Regions from separate parts of the Bacillus sp. FAU20 genome, predicted to be linked through region 2. Evidence: riboswitches for the same ligand, from Rfam matches in the RefSeq annotation. Region 2 holds a riboswitch; the other holds the start of a gene.
The links. A riboswitch is a leader RNA that binds a small molecule or an ion and turns the genes downstream of it on or off. The one in region 2 is predicted to bind S-adenosylmethionine.
Positions count from the first base shown of each region.

Region 1: it holds a riboswitch for S-adenosylmethionine, as region 2 does, so the genes downstream of both, mtnK (S-methyl-5-thioribose kinase) here and AC0OM3_RS25790 (methionine ABC transporter ATP-binding protein) in region 2, are expected to answer to the same signal.

Region 1 is NZ_JBVYHY010000003.1:597,827-605,108, reverse strand. Features, by position in the region: gene AC0OM3_RS03525 (DUF1129 domain-containing protein) at 1-676, opposite strand, end outside; gene AC0OM3_RS03520 (DUF1129 domain-containing protein) at 693-1,457, opposite strand; gene AC0OM3_RS03515 (PadR family transcriptional regulator) at 1,444-1,788, opposite strand; gene AC0OM3_RS03510 (3-hydroxybutyrate dehydrogenase) at 1,984-2,760, shown strand; gene AC0OM3_RS03505 (YvrJ family protein) at 2,791-2,952, opposite strand; gene mtnA (S-methyl-5-thioribose-1-phosphate isomerase) at 3,020-4,081, opposite strand; gene mtnK (S-methyl-5-thioribose kinase) at 4,078-5,259, opposite strand; SAM riboswitch class I at 5,350-5,491, opposite strand; gene AC0OM3_RS03490 (carbon-nitrogen family hydrolase) at 5,563-6,342, opposite strand; gene AC0OM3_RS03485 (pyridoxal phosphate-dependent aminotransferase) at 6,440-7,282, shown strand, end outside.
Region 2 is NZ_JBVYHY010000027.1:5,197-13,648, reverse strand. Features, by position in the region: gene AC0OM3_RS25815 (ArsA family ATPase) at 1-888, shown strand, start outside; gene AC0OM3_RS25810 (DUF3926 domain-containing protein) at 881-1,072, shown strand; gene AC0OM3_RS25805 (HXXEE domain-containing protein) at 1,135-1,599, shown strand; gene AC0OM3_RS25800 (MetQ/NlpA family ABC transporter substrate-binding protein) at 1,775-2,629, opposite strand; gene AC0OM3_RS25795 (methionine ABC transporter permease) at 2,651-3,316, opposite strand; gene AC0OM3_RS25790 (methionine ABC transporter ATP-binding protein) at 3,306-4,325, opposite strand; SAM riboswitch class I at 4,449-4,555, opposite strand; gene AC0OM3_RS25785 (cysteine hydrolase family protein) at 4,798-5,343, shown strand; gene pruA (L-glutamate gamma-semialdehyde dehydrogenase) at 5,615-7,162, opposite strand; gene AC0OM3_RS25775 (TSUP family transporter) at 7,316-8,086, opposite strand; gene AC0OM3_RS25770 (CamS family sex pheromone protein) at 8,183-8,452, opposite strand, start outside.

The DNA of each region.
Region 1 (7,282 bases), on a different contig from region 2:
TTCCCCAAAATACATTTCTTTCTTCTAAGTCTTTAAATAAGAACATAATTGCAAGAGGAACAATTAGTACCACAACACCTATCCAACCAAGAACATATACTTCACCAATAAGAAGTAATAAAAATATAGTTACTGCTAATATATATGTCTGCATTGTCGACAATTGTAAAATTGGCGTCCCATACCATTTATTCATAAACATTAATAACACCAATAATAAAATAGGTATCATCACTATTACATAAATAATTCCAAACTCTACTAATTTACTTTTAAAAGAAGAAATTCTAAACGCAACAATCGTTCCAATAATCGTAATAATTAAAACGATTGGATAACCAATTAACTGTACATTTGTTAATGTAAATTGTTGATTCGGATTTCCAAATAAAATATTTGTAAGTAACCAATATCCACCTATCCCAATTATCATTCCTAAGATACTTTTTATACTCCCGCTTTTATCCTTCTCCATCTCTTTCGCTAATTCTTCCGCATACTCTTTTGGTGAATCACCAAATATATCACTTACCGTCTTTCCCTCTTTCTCACCTTCTATTAAATGAAGCTCTGCATCTTCTAGAAAGGCGTCCACATCTTCTTCTTTAATTCCTTTTGTTATTAAATACACTTTCGTATCGATTAAAAACTTTTCCCCTTCTTTAGAAATCTTCATAATAATCCCTCCCTTATTAAACCGCTTCTCTTCTATTCGTCTTCATCATAATTTCAACGAAAGTTAAAATAAATAAACTTCCATATAAACATATAATTTGAAATAACATTGGCACGAGATCTTCCGATGTAAATGTTTTAAACACTAACATAATTGAAAGTGGAATGATTAAATATAAATTTTTAAACCATCCTTCAAAATATATATTTATAGCTACTGTGATGATAAAAATCCCACCAGCCACTATATAACTTTGCACTTCGGTGAATGTGAGCATTTTTGTTGGATATATCACATCTAATATCGTAACAGCTCCTAATAAAAACATTGGAGTAATCATAACTAGAGACCACATAGAAAACCATGTTTTTGTAAAGCTTGTTACGAAGGTCATTTTGCGAAGTAGAAAATTAGGACCTATAACAACTAAAATAAATGAAAAACTATAACCGATACACTGAATAAGTGAAATCTGTAACATTCCGTTATTCACTATTAAGATAGAAGCAATAATCCAAAATGATACGATATTCATTACTGTAAAACCAATTTGCTTCCACGTTTCCCATCTATCCTTTTCCATTACCTTTACAAGTTCATTTGCATATTCTTTCGGTGAGCTTCCGAAAATATCTTCTACACTCTTCCCCTTACTCTCACCTTCTATTAAATGCAACTCTGCATCTTCTAAAAAGTTTTCAATATCACTTTCTTTTACACTCTTTGCCGTCAAAAATAATCTCATATCTAATAAAAACTTTCGTGCTTCATTTGATAGCATTATTTTCCCCCCCCTTCCCTTCAAGTAGACGTTCTACACTACTTTGCATCGTTTCCCAGCGATCCATAAATTCATCAAGTGCTTCCTCGCCTTTTTCTGTTAATGTATAATATTTTCTCTTTGGACCAGATGGAGATTCCTTCATTACGCTTGTTATTAGTCCTTCTTTTTGCATTCGTATTAATAACGGATAAATACTTCCCTCACTCGCCATTGTAAAACCATACTTCGCTAGCTTTTCACTCATTTCATAACCGTATATTTCGCCTTCAGAAATAATAGCAAGTAAGCATCCTTCTAAAATCCCTTTCAGCATTTGACTTGTCGACATAATTTAAATCCTCCTACTATCTTGTTTTACAAGATAGATAAGCGTAAGTATCTTGCTTTACAAAATAGTATAGCAAAGACTATTTTGCAAAACAAGATAGCTAACGATATTTTTCCAAATGTTTGCAGGAATTTCATTGTAGCCTCTCTAAATAGTGCACTATGAAAACTTTATTATGAAGGGATGTTTTTCATCATGGTTACAAATCGAGTTGTCTTTTTAACTGGTGCTGCGAGTGGTATTGGTTATGAAATGGGAAAGGCTTTTGCAAAAGAAGGTGCAAAAGTTGTGATTACCGATCGGCTTGAAGAACGTGCAAAAGAAGCTGCTGAACAATTACAAAATGAAGATTTTCAAGCTATCGGTTTAAAATGTGACGTTACATCTGAAGAGGAAATTACAGCAGCAATTTCTCAAACAGTTGATCATTTCGGTTCATTAGATATATTAATTAACAACGCAGGAATGCAACACGTTTCACCCATTGAAGACTTTCCAACTGAAAAGTTCGAGCTACTAATTCAAATTATGCAAATTGCTCCGTTTATCGCAATTAAGCATGCCTTTCCGATTATGAAACAACAAAAATATGGTCGTATTATTAATGTCGCTTCTATTAACGGCCTTGTCGGATTTGCTGGAAAAGCTGCCTACAATAGTGCAAAACATGGCGTAATTGGATTAACAAAAGTTGCTGCTTTAGAAGGTGCTACGCATGGTATTACTGTTAATGCCCTTTGCCCTGGTTATGTCGATACCCCTCTTGTACGTAATCAACTACAAGACTTAGCTACTACACGAAATGTACCACTTGAAAATGTTTTAGAAGATGTTATTTATCCACTCGTCCCACAAAAGCGCTTATTACAAGTACAAGAAATCGCTGATTATGCGATGTTTTTAGCGAGTGAAAAAGCTAAAGGTATAACGGGACAAGCTGTTGTTATAGATGGTGGTTATACTGCTCAATAAAAAATAAAGTTTGCTCAAGAAGAGCAAACTTTATTTTTTATCGCGAGGATCTTCGTACTTTAGTAATTGCCGCGGGAGCTTCTCAATTGCAACAATTACCCCATCTAATTTACTTTCAATACGGTGAAGTAAATATAATGTTACAACAATCGGAAACCCTACATTACCTATCATCTTGATCCACTCTTCCATCCTCTTCCCCTCCTTTCATTATATAAGTAAGAGAAAACACTGCATTTAGGCATAAAAAAACAAGCTATTATGTATTAGCTTGTTTTTCAAATAATGATGCAATTTCTCGTTTATAGTCCCCGCGTATAATACCTTTCTCAGTAATAATTCCTGTAATTAATTCATTCGGCGTTATGTCAAATGCTGGATTATAAACATCCGTTCCAATTGGTGCTACTTGTTTTCCAAAGATTTTCGTAACTTCTGTTTCATCTCTTTCTTCAATAATAATTTCGGCTCCAGTTTCTTTCGTAACATCAAATGTTGACAGTGGAGCAGCAACGTAAAATGGGATATTAAAGTGCTTTGCTAAAATAGCTAAATTCATTGTCCCTATTTTATTGGCTGTATCTCCATTTGCGACAATTCGATCCGCCCCCACAATAATCGCGTTTATTTCTTTCGTTTGAATAGCATGAGCTGCAGTATTATCTGTAATAAGGGTCACATCAATATTTGCTTGCTTCAATTCCCACGTCGTTAAGCGACCACCTTGTAAAACTGGCCTCGTTTCACACGCATATGCATGTAAACGCACACCTTTCTCTTTTCCAATATAAAAGGGAGCTAATGCAGTTCCATATCTGGCAGTTGCGATACTTCCAGCGTTACAGATTGTTAAAATATTATCGCCATCTTTAAAACATGTTAACGCATATTCCCCAATATTTCGACACACCTCTTCATCTTCCTGCTGAATGCGAAGCGCTTCTTCTTCTAATATTTTTTGTGCTTCTTTTATTGTAGTAATCTCTCGAATAGATTCTCTCATACGATCAATTGCCCAAAATAAATTTACTGCCGTTGGGCGTGATGTCCCTAAATAGTTACAGTCTCTATTAAACTTCTTTTGAAATTCTTCGATATGTAAAGTATTATATTTTTTCGCTGCAAGCGCCAAGCCAAATACAGCTACAATTCCAATTGCAGGCGCTCCGCGTACTTCTAACATTATGATACTTTTCCAAACCTCTTCAATAGTCGTTAATGTTTTGTATTCTGTGCTATGTGGCAATTTCGTTTGATTTAATACCGCAATTGCATCACCTTTCCAACTTACAGATCTCGGAACAGTAACGATTGTACTCATGCTTTTACACCCCTTGAAACTGTCTGTTGAAATAATGTTCGAAACAGTTGAATATCAGCACTTTTAGATTCATATTTTATTAGTTCTTTTCCTAAGGATAGCGCTTGTTTCTTAGCTTGAATTCTTGTTTCTTTATTTTCTATTTCATCTAAATCTGCTACATGAGCTAAACCAATTGTTCTACGAATTAGTTCACATCCGGCAAATCCAACTGCATCAGTAAAGATATTTTGCAAAATAATTGGTAACCATTGTTTTTCTTTCGTATATGCTTCTACACCTTCTCCAATCCATAACTTTGTAAAAGTTTCTACAAAATAACTCCACGTCTTTTCTATATGGAAAAATAGTACACTTCTTTTTTCTTCTTCTCTAGATAAAGCATTTAATAATAGATTTGCAATAAATTGACCTATGTCAAATCCAAATGGGCCATATGTCGCAAATTCTGGATCAATCACTTTCGTTTCAGAAGGTGACGAAAAAATACTACCAGTATGTAAATCACCATGAATAAGAGTTTCTTTTCTTGTTAAGAACTTATATTTATATTGTGCTACTTTTAGTTTTAAAGTTTTATCACTCCAAAGTTCATCAACCACGAGCTGTAAATTTGGCTCATAATCATTTGTATCATAATGTCCAAACGGATCTGTAAACACTAAATCCTCTGTAATTTTACAAAGGTCTGGGTTTACAAAGGTACCTTCTAGTACCCTCTTCTCTTCTGACTGTAAACCAAAATCTGAAGTATAAAATAAAACATGTGCTAGAAAACAGCCGATATGCTGGGATAAAAGCGGATATTCTTCTCCGTCTATTAATCCTTTTCTTGTAATTGTTAGTCTTGATAAGTCTTCTATTACCGTTATCGCTAACTCTTCATCATGACTGTACACTACTGGAACATAATCCGGTACATACTGCGCAAAAATTTGTAATGCCTTGCTTTCAATCGTTGCTCTTTTTATAGACAATGGCCAGCTTTCACCAACTACTTTCGCATATGGCAGTGCCTGTTTTATTATAATAGACTTCTCTCCATCATCTAATTTGAACACGTAATTTAAGTTTCCGTCTCCAATTTCATGACAAACGACATTTGCCTTCGCTTCAAAATAGCCATGATCTTTCGCATATTGTACAGCTGTTATTTCTGTTAATGAATAATATCCCATCGTCTTCTCCCCCTTTTTAAATTCAGAGGTTTTTCTAACACAGAAAAACCTCTTTTCACTAAGAAAGAGGTTTGAAGTTTACCTTCTCCCCTCTTATCTGCCAGAAAGTTTTACTTTCTGCTGGAATTAGCACCGTGCCTTTTGGCGTAATAAACGCCCCATTTCACAATGGTATTACGGTCGGTTGCTGGGTTTCATCGGGCCAAATCCCTCCACCTGCTCTTGATAAGAGTTATATAATTTTTTGAATTTTTAACTTTATGTTGAAGACTATACCAAGAATAAAAATCACTTGTCAACATTTTATTTGTATAATTCTGGACGACGATCCGCAAAAACTGGAATTCCTTTACGTACTTCTTTAATTTTCTCGAATACAAGCTCTCCAAATAAAATTGATTCCTCTTCATTCGCCTCTACTACAACTTCACCCCAAGGATCCACAATTAAAGAATGACCTGCAAACACATTATTCGGATCCTTTCCTGCTCTATTACAAGCAACAACATAACACTGATTTTCAACTGCTCTTGCTTGCAATAGCAAACGCCAATGTGCTAAACGAACTAATGGCCATTCAGCTACAACAAATAATACTTTTGCCCCTTTAACAGTATGGACACGCATCCACTCTGGAAAACGAATATCATAACAAATTGTTCCAGCGCATTCAACATCATCTAGCTTAAATTCGCCCGTACCATTACCAGCTATTAAATATTTATGTTCATCCATAAGCTGAAATAAATGTACTTTACTATATTCATTAACTAGTTCTCCTTCCTTGTTTACAACATACATTGTATTTGTAACACCTTGTTCCGTTTGCTTCGCTATGGAACCACCAACAATATGTACACCATATTGTTTCGACCATTCTTTTAACTTTTCTTTCGTTTCCAATCCATCCCTATCTGCAATTTCAGAAAGTCTTGTTAAATCATATCCTGTTGTCCATAATTCTGGTAAGACGATAACATCTGGCCTTTCCTTCATAGCTTCGCTTATTTTATTTTTAGCATTCTCAATATTTTTTTCTACATCTCCAAAAACAATATCCATTTGAATACATGCGACTTTCATTTTGTCAGCCCCATTCTTATTTTTTCTTTACAAAATACTGGAAAGATTATATCATTTGTCACTAGAATTGTAACAACTTTCAAAAGAGGTGGAAAGTATGAAATTATTTCAACCTTCTGAGATAGTAACATCATTGCCGACACAATTTTTCGCTTCACTTGTTGCAAAAGTTAACAAAGTCGTAGCAGCTGGTCACGATGTTATTAATCTAGGTCAAGGTAATCCAGATCAACCAACACCGCAGCATATCGTAAAAGCTTTACAAGATGCTGCAGAAAAGACCATTCATCATAAATATCCGCCATTTCGCGGACATGAAAGTTTAAAAGAAGCCGTGGCAACATTCTATCAACGTGAATATGATGTAGTAGTAAATCCAAAAACAGAAGTTGCTATTTTGTTTGGGGGAAAGGCTGGATTAGTAGAGTTACCAGTTTGTTTTACAAACCCTGGTGATACTATTCTCGTTCCAGATCCAGGCTATCCAGATTATTTATCAGGAGTTGCTTTAGCAAAAGCACAATTTGAAACAATGCCGCTTATTGCAGAAAATAATTTTTTACCAGATTATACGAAAATCGATGACTCTATTGCCGAGCGTGCAAAATTAATGTTTTTAAACTATCCAAATAATCCGACCGGTGCTACTGCATCAAAAGATTTTTTTGATACAACCATTAACTTTGCTAATGAACATAATATATTAGTTGTTCACGATTTTGCTTACGGCGCTATTGGATTTGATGGTCAAAAGCCCGTGAGTTTCTTACAAGCAGACGGTGCTAAAAATACAGGTATTGAAATTTACACTCTATCGAAAACTTTCAATATGGCTGGATGGCGTATCGCTTTTGCAGTAGGAAATGAAAGTGTCATTGAAACCATTAACTTATTACAAGATCATATGTATGTTAGTATTTTTGGTGCAGTTCAAGATGCT
Region 2 (8,452 bases):
ACAGAAGAATTAACGATGTTTCCCGGTATGGAAGATTTAATTAGCCTACTTCGCGTACTCGATTATTATAAACAAAACACATATGATGTTATCATTATTGATTGTGCCCCAACAGGAGAAACATTAGCAATGCTAAGCTTTCCAGACATGCTCGGCTGGTGGATGGAAAAATTATTTCCTATTAAAAGAAAAGTTTTAAAAGTCGTTCGTCCTGTAGCTCAACCACTCCTTGGTGTCCCTCTTCCAACCGACGATATTATGGACGAATTAACAAGTACACTTGAACAGCTCGGAGAAATGAGAGATATTTTATCAAATCGAGAAGTAACAAGTATCCGCATCGTTGTAAATCCTGAAAAAATGGTCATTAAGGAAGCCCAGCGCAGCTTTACTTATTTGAATTTATACGATTATAACGTAGATGCCATTATGATTAACCGCGTCATCCCTAACACTGTCACCGATCCTTATTTTCAGGCATGGAAAGATGCACAGAAGAAATATAAAACATTAATTCAAGATAGTTTTCAACCCCTTCCTATTTACGAAGCTCCAATGTTTGAACAAGAAGTTGTTGGTTTGTCTATGTTAGAACGTGTAGGAGATTCTTTATTTAAAACTGATCATTCCCCTACAGAAGTGAAATTTAACGGGCGCACTCAATATGTAAAAAAGGATGGCGATGAGTATATTTTCGTTCTGTCCATTCCCTTCTCAAACAAAAGTGAACTTTCCTTAAATCAAAAAGGTGATGAACTTATTATTCGAGCGGGTTCTGTTAAACGGAACATCACGTTACCAAAAACATTAACACACCTTTCTATTCAAGGAGCAAAATTTGATGAAGATGTACTAAATATTCGGTTTGGAGGTGTAGTCCATGCATGAGGAATTACTACGAAGGGTAATTCGTACAAAAGTAAAAGTCGGGATGCATATATTAGAAGAGCTACCTAATCCAATCCAGCAATCCGCTAAGCAAATATTAAATATTTTACAAGAGGAACTAGCTGCTTATTCGATAGAACGAGAGCATCATGAAGTTAATTTAAAAAATATCATAATTGATTAACTATCTCTGTATAGATGGCCTTTTTTTAGGCTTTCTATACTTTATTGGAGTGATGTAAATTGATGAAAAAACATTCCACTACTATACTCTGGATTATTCCCTTATTATTTTTCATTCATAACCTTGAAGAAGCTTTCCAAATGCCACAATACCTTGCTAATCAATTTTCAATCCGTCTTATAACTAGCCAACAATTTTTCATTGCCATTTCCGTATTAACAATCTTTGTATTACTTATCGTCTTTCTATATCAACTTAACTTCTTGTCTTCTATATGCTGGATTATTTTTATACAAGGGGCCATCTTCTTCAACTCTGTTCAACATATTATTTTGTTTTTCATTTATCGCTCCTATAACCCCGGCGTAATATCCGCATTTTTCATTACTCTCTTTTCTATTTTCTTTTTTTTATCAAAAAAACACTTAATTCATCAAAAGCAATTCGTAATTACACTCCTTTTCAGCTTATTTTCTTATCCCATTATAATTTGGATTACCTTACTACTCGCTAGCTGCTTTCAGTAATAAAAAAAGACCAGGAAAACTCCTGGTCTATTACTCTACTTAACAAACATTGGATTCTATATTATACAGAATTGGAAGGTACAGAATTATGGTTTGTTTTGTTTGTTAAGTAGATTATATGTTGAACGAACTAACAGCGGAGGGGTTCCTTCTGTTAGTCCATTAAACCCAATGATTATTTTACGATTTTTTCAAGCTCCTCAAGTGAAAGATCTACTGAAATGGAACCATCATTTGTTTCTTTCTTAATTGCATCTGTTACTTCTTTTGAATGGTATAATTCAATTACTTTTTTCAGTGTTGGATCATCTTTATCTTTCGTACGAGCTGCGAAAATATTAATATAAGGCTTCGCATTTTCATTCTTTGGATCTTCTAAGAAAATAGGATCCTTCGCTGGATCTAATCCAGCTTGACCAGCAACACCGTTATTAATAACTGATGCCGCTACATCTTTTAACACACGAGGTGTTTGCTGTGCGATAACCGGTGTAATTTTTAATTTCTTCGGATTTTCAGCAATACCACTTGGATCTCCAAATAGACCAAAGTCTTTTTTAAGCTTTAATAATCCAGCTGCATCAAGAAGTTTTAATGCCCGTGCTTGGTTCGTTGGATCGTTTGGAATTGCAATTTCTGAACCATCTGGGATTTCATTTGCTTTCTTATATTTTTCAGAGTATAAACCCATTGGCGCAATTTGCGTTGTACCAACAGCTGTAATATCTAACTTATGCTCTTTTTTAAATTGCTCTAAGAAAGCAATATGCTGGAATGAGTTTAGTTCAATATCTCCATCAGCTAGCGCCTTATTTGGCGTTGTGTAATCAGAGAACTCAACCAGTTTAATTTTAATTCCTTCTTTTTCAGCTTTCCTCTTCAAAATTTCCCAAGCGTCTCCATCCGTTCCAGTTACACCAACGCGAACTACTTTTTCTTTAGCTCCTGCCCCTATGTCTCCACTTGAACAGCCACTTAACGCTGAAACTCCTACAATCGCTGATAATGCAAATGCTAAAATTTTCTTCATTTTCTTTTACCCTCTTCCTTTTTATGATCTGCGTAAAAAGACTTTCGCAAAGTAGTTTCCTAAATTTTGAGCTACCTGTACAAGAATGATAAGTAAAACGACCGTTACGAACATAACTGATGTATCAAAACGTTGATAACCATATGTCATCGCTAAATCACCAAGACCGCCACCACCGACAAGCCCAGCAACTGCAGAAAATTCAATTAAACCAACTGTCATAAATGTAACCCCTAAGATCAATGGCGCTAACGCTTCTGGCACAAGAATTTCAAAAACAATTCTAATTGGCGAAGCCCCCATTGCTTGAGCTGCTTCAATGACTCCCTTTGGAACAGAAACAAGATTTGTTTCAACCATTCTAGCAATGCCGATTGATGCAACTAACGTCATTGGGAAGATTGCTGCTGCTGTTCCAATCGTCGTTCCGATAACACTTCTTGTTAGTGGGCTTAAAGCTACTAAAAAGATAATGAATGGAACCGGACGAATTGTATTAATAATGATATTAAGAATAGAAAAGACCCATTTATTTTCTAAAAAGTTTCCTTTTCTCGTTACATATAATAGTAAACCTAGGGGTATACCAAGAATTGTAGCGAATATAAGGGTTACAATTACCATTAAGAGGGTATCCCCCGTCGCATCTAGTATGCGCGGCCAAAATATACTCCAATCAACTCGCATGAGCTTCTACCTCCTTCAGCTGCACTTGCAGTCTTAGATGTTGTAATGCTTTTTGAATTTCCCTCTGCTCACCTTGCAACTCTACAAGAAGATTTCCAAATAGCACATTTTGAAGTTCAATAATATTTCCGTACAGTACATTTACATCGACGTTATAGTTTTTTGCGATATATGATAGTACCGGCTGTCCTGTCTCCTCACCAGTAAATGTTAGACGATAAATTTGACCACCATTTTGAATTTTCGCTAGAACACTTTCCGGTAAATGATCATTAATGACAGAACGTACAAAGTTTTGAGTCGTCTTTGTTTTTGGTTGCGTGAAAACATCAAACAGTTTTCCTTCTTCAATAACTTTTCCTTTCTCCATTACAGCTACACGGTGACAAATTTCTTTCACAACATGCATTTCATGTGTAATAAGAAGAATTGTTAAATTGTATTCTCTATTTACTTTCTTTAATAAGTTTAGAATTTCTGTCGTTGTTTCTGGATCTAAGGCTGATGTTGCCTCATCACATATAAGAATATCTGGCGATGTCGCAAGTGCTCTAGCAATGCCCACACGCTGCTTTTGTCCACCTGATAGCTGCTCTGGGTAATAGTTTGCTTTATCTTCTAACCCTACAAACTTCAGCAGTTCATTTACTCTTTCTTTTATCTCATTCTTTGGTACTTTCGCTAACTTTAATGGATAAGCAATATTTCCAAATACTGTTCTTGAATTAAATAAATTAAAACTTTGAAAAATCATTCCAATTCTTTGTCTCAGTTTACGTAATTCTTTCGTGGATAATGATGTAATATCTTTATCATCTATTGAAATCGTTCCTGCCGTCGGTCTCTCTAACATATTTACTAAGCGTAATAACGTACTCTTTCCAGCGCCACTAAAACCAATAATGCCAAAAATTTCGCCTTTCTCAACTGATAATGTTACATCCTCCACCGCATGAACAGATTGCCCAGCTGATTCATACACTTTACTTACATTGTTAAAAGAGATCATTTTTTCCCCTCCTATATGCTGTAAAAACTTGAAGCAGAGCTTTCGAGGTAAAATAAAAAGTGCCCTCCTTCTTATCAACCATAAAGATAAGAAGGAGAGCACTTATATGTACTCGTTCACATCTTCTCATCTTCCAAGCCTTTATATGGCTTGCTGGAGTTAGCACGGTATTAAAAAAACCCGTTGCTGAGGTATCGTAGGGCCAGTCCCTCCACCTCTCTGGATAAGAATGTATCGATTTAATTGTCGTTTAATTAATTCTCATTATAGAACTCAGAATAATAAGAGTCAATACATTTTTTAGAAAAATATTAATTATTCCTTTATTAAAATTTTCAGATGAAAATTCATGAGAAAATAGTAACTTTCAAGGTTATTTAAAATTCTTTTTCCTCATATTTTTAAACAGGAGAATCCTCTCTACGAATTGAATAAATTTATTTGAATATGAAACTCGGAGGAAGATAAATATATGAAAACAGCTCTTTTACTCGTCGATATTCAAAACGATTATTTTCCAAATGGAAAGATGGAATTGCGTAATCCAGTAGAAGCAAGCGAATATGCTAATCAGTTATTACAACACTTTAGAACAAACAACGAACCTATTTTTCATATCCAACACGTAGCTATAAAAGATGACGCTACTTTTTTCCTACCTAATACAGAAGGTGTACATATTCACGAAAGCGTACGTCCACTTAGAGAAGAAACAGTTATAGTCAAACATTATCCAAATAGCTTCCGAGAAACTAATCTTCTAGAGCAATTAAAACGTTTAGATATTGAACATGTCGTTGTATGCGGGATGATGACTCATATGTGTATTGATGCTACAGTAAGGGCTGCATTCGATTTTGACTTTCAATGTACCGTTATACATGATGCTTGTGCTACAAAAGACCTTTCTTTTAAGAACGCTACTATACCAGCTGTTTATATTCACAATACAATTTTAGCTAGTTTAAATGGTGTATATGCAAATGTAATAAGCACGAAAGAATTTTTAGCTACATAAAAAAAACACTCCTTTCAGTGAGCAAAACCGAAAGGAGTGTTCCTTGTCGAACCATAGATTTTCTTTCAAATTGTATTATACAGGAAATTCTCAAAATGAATACTAAAAAAAATGACTAATAAGTCAACTTTTCTCATCATTTTATTTCTGTTCACATGTTTATCCCGCTATTAATAGGTTTTAGCTCATTCCTTTCGAACGATAGTAATATATAGGATTTCAATTTTAAAAGGAGCTCTTCACATTCTGTGAAGAGCTCCTCTACTATTTCTTATAAAGTTTCAGAAGTAGTTTTTGCTTGCATGTGAAGTGCTAAGTAATCAGGTCCACCAGCTTTAGAGTCTGTACCAGACATGTTAAAGCCACCGAATGGTTGGTATCCTACGATTGCACCAGTACATCCACGGTTGAAGTATAAGTTACCTACGTGGAAGTCTTCACGTGCTTTTTCAATATGGTCACGGTTGTTAGAGATAACTGCTCCTGTTAAACCGTATTCTGTATTATTTGCAATTGCAAGTGCATGATCGAAGTCTTTCGCTTTACAGAATGCTACTACTGGTCCGAAGATTTCTTCTTTCATTAAGCGAGCATCTTCTGCAACGTCGGCAACGATTGTTGGTTGGATGAACCAGCCTTTAGAATCGTCTCCTTCGCCACCTGCTAAGATTCTACCTTCTTCTTTACCAATTGCAACATAGCTCATTACTTTATCGAATGCAGCTTGGTCATTAACAGGACCCATGTTTGTACCTAATACTGCTGGGTTAGCAACTGTTAATTCTTTTGTTAATTCAACAGCACGATTTAATACGTGATCGTATACATCTTCATGGATTACTGCACGAGAACATGCAGAACATTTTTGTCCTGAGAATCCGAATGCTGATGCAACGATAGACTTAGCTGCTAATTCAAGATCTGCTTCTTTATCAACAACGATTGTATCTTTACCGCCCATTTCAGCGATAACGCGTTTTAACCAAATTTGTCCTGGGTTTACTTTCGCTGCACGCTCATAGATACGGATACCTACATCACGAGATCCCGTGAAGCTTACGAAACGTGTACGAGGATGATCTACTAAGTAGTCACCAACTTCAGAACCGTTACCTGGAACGAAGTTTACTACGCCAGCTGGTAATCCAGCTTCTTCCAATACTTCCATAAATTTCGCTGCTACTACAGGAGTTGTACTAGCTGGTTTTAGTAATACTGTGTTACCAGAAACTAAAGCAGCTGTTGTCATACCTGCCATAATTGCGAATGGGAAGTTCCAAGGAGAAATGATAACACCTACTCCTAATGGAATGTAAGAGAAACGATTATATTCAATTGGACGGCTTTCTACTGGAATACCGTCTTTTAATTTTAACATTTGACGACCATAATATTCCATAAAGTCGATTGCTTCTGCTGTATCAGCATCTGCCTCATTCCATGGCTTACCTGCTTCTTTTACAAGAATAGCAGAGAATTCATGTTTTCTGCGACGAACGATTGCTGCAGCACGGAATAAAATGTCTGCACGCATTTCTGGCTTTGATTTTCTCCAAGTTTGGAATGTTTCATCCGCTACTTGCATTGCTTTTTCAGCTAACTCACGGCTTGCTTTTGAAACACGACCAACAAGTTCCTCTTTATTTGCAGGGTTTACAGAAACAATTTTGTCTTCTGTAGTGATTTTTTCTCCCCCAATAATTAATGGATAGTCTTGTCCAAGATAAGATTCTACTTTCTTTAAACCTTCTTCAAACGCTAATTTGTTAGCCTCCACTGAAAAATCTGTAAATGGCTCATGTTTGTATGCTACTACCATTCTTTTTAGCCTCCCCTTAGAAAAACGTTTACATTTTACAACATTATTCTACACGATAATTTAGATTTATTCAAATATTCCTAGACTTATATTTTAAAAATTAATAAATTTTTAAAATATAATAAAAAAAGAGATCCATACATGGGTATGAATCTACAAAATATGAGTATATTCCAAAACATTTTTTCCAATCAATAATATGGTAACTAATAAAAATAAAGTCCTCACATATCCAACACCTTTTTGAACCGCAAACTTCGATCCAAAATAAGCACCTAAGATCATTGATAATCCCATGATAATACCGTATTCAAAATGAATTATGTCTAAAAATAAAAAAGTAATTAAAGATACAATATTACTAACAAAATTCAAAAGTTTTCCAGATGCTGCTGCTTGAATAAAATCCAAGCCAATTAATAAAAATGCAAAAATTAAAAACGACCCTGTCCCTGATCCAAAAAATCCATCATAAAATCCTATCATTAAAATAACAAAGAAAAATATTAATGTTTTTCTTTGCGTCATCTTCTTATAGGTAGACACACTTCCCCAATTCTTTTTTGCAATAATATAAATAGCAATAAATACCAACATTACAAGTACTATTGGGCGTAAAATATCCGATGGAATAAATTTTACTACTAAAGCGCCTGCCACAGCTCCAACAATAGTTAACGGGATTAACTTTCCTACAATTTTAAAATCAACTTTTCCTGATCGAATGAAATACATCGCACTCGTAAATGTCCCCATTGTTGCCGCTAATTTATTCGTTGCAATTGCCGAAGCTGGCGATAGGCCAACAAACATAAGTGCAGGAAGCGAAATTAACCCTCCTCCTCCAACAACGGAATCAATAAAAGCTGCTAAAAAACCGAATGCAATTAATAAAATAATGACTTGAAAACTTAATTCGTCCATGAGCTTTACCCCTTCCCCCTATTTTTTACAACATTTTAAATTATAACAAAATTACATAAGAAAAAAAGCTGTTCCATAGAGGAACAGCCTTCATATTTAATCTAAAATTTTCACAAGTGGTTCATCTTTTTTTGCTTCACGTATAATAATAGCTTCTGGGCGTTCTACAGATTTAATCGTTACTTGTACTTTCATATAATTCGGGAAGTATTCCATAACAAGCCCTGCCACATATTGTGTAAAACCAACTATTTCAGCTTTTCCATTAAACTGGACAGGAATATCAAGCTTCATTTCTCTTAATTCATCATCTCTATACATACCAGTACCAATAACAGCTGTATAGTCTCCTTGGAAATAATCGCT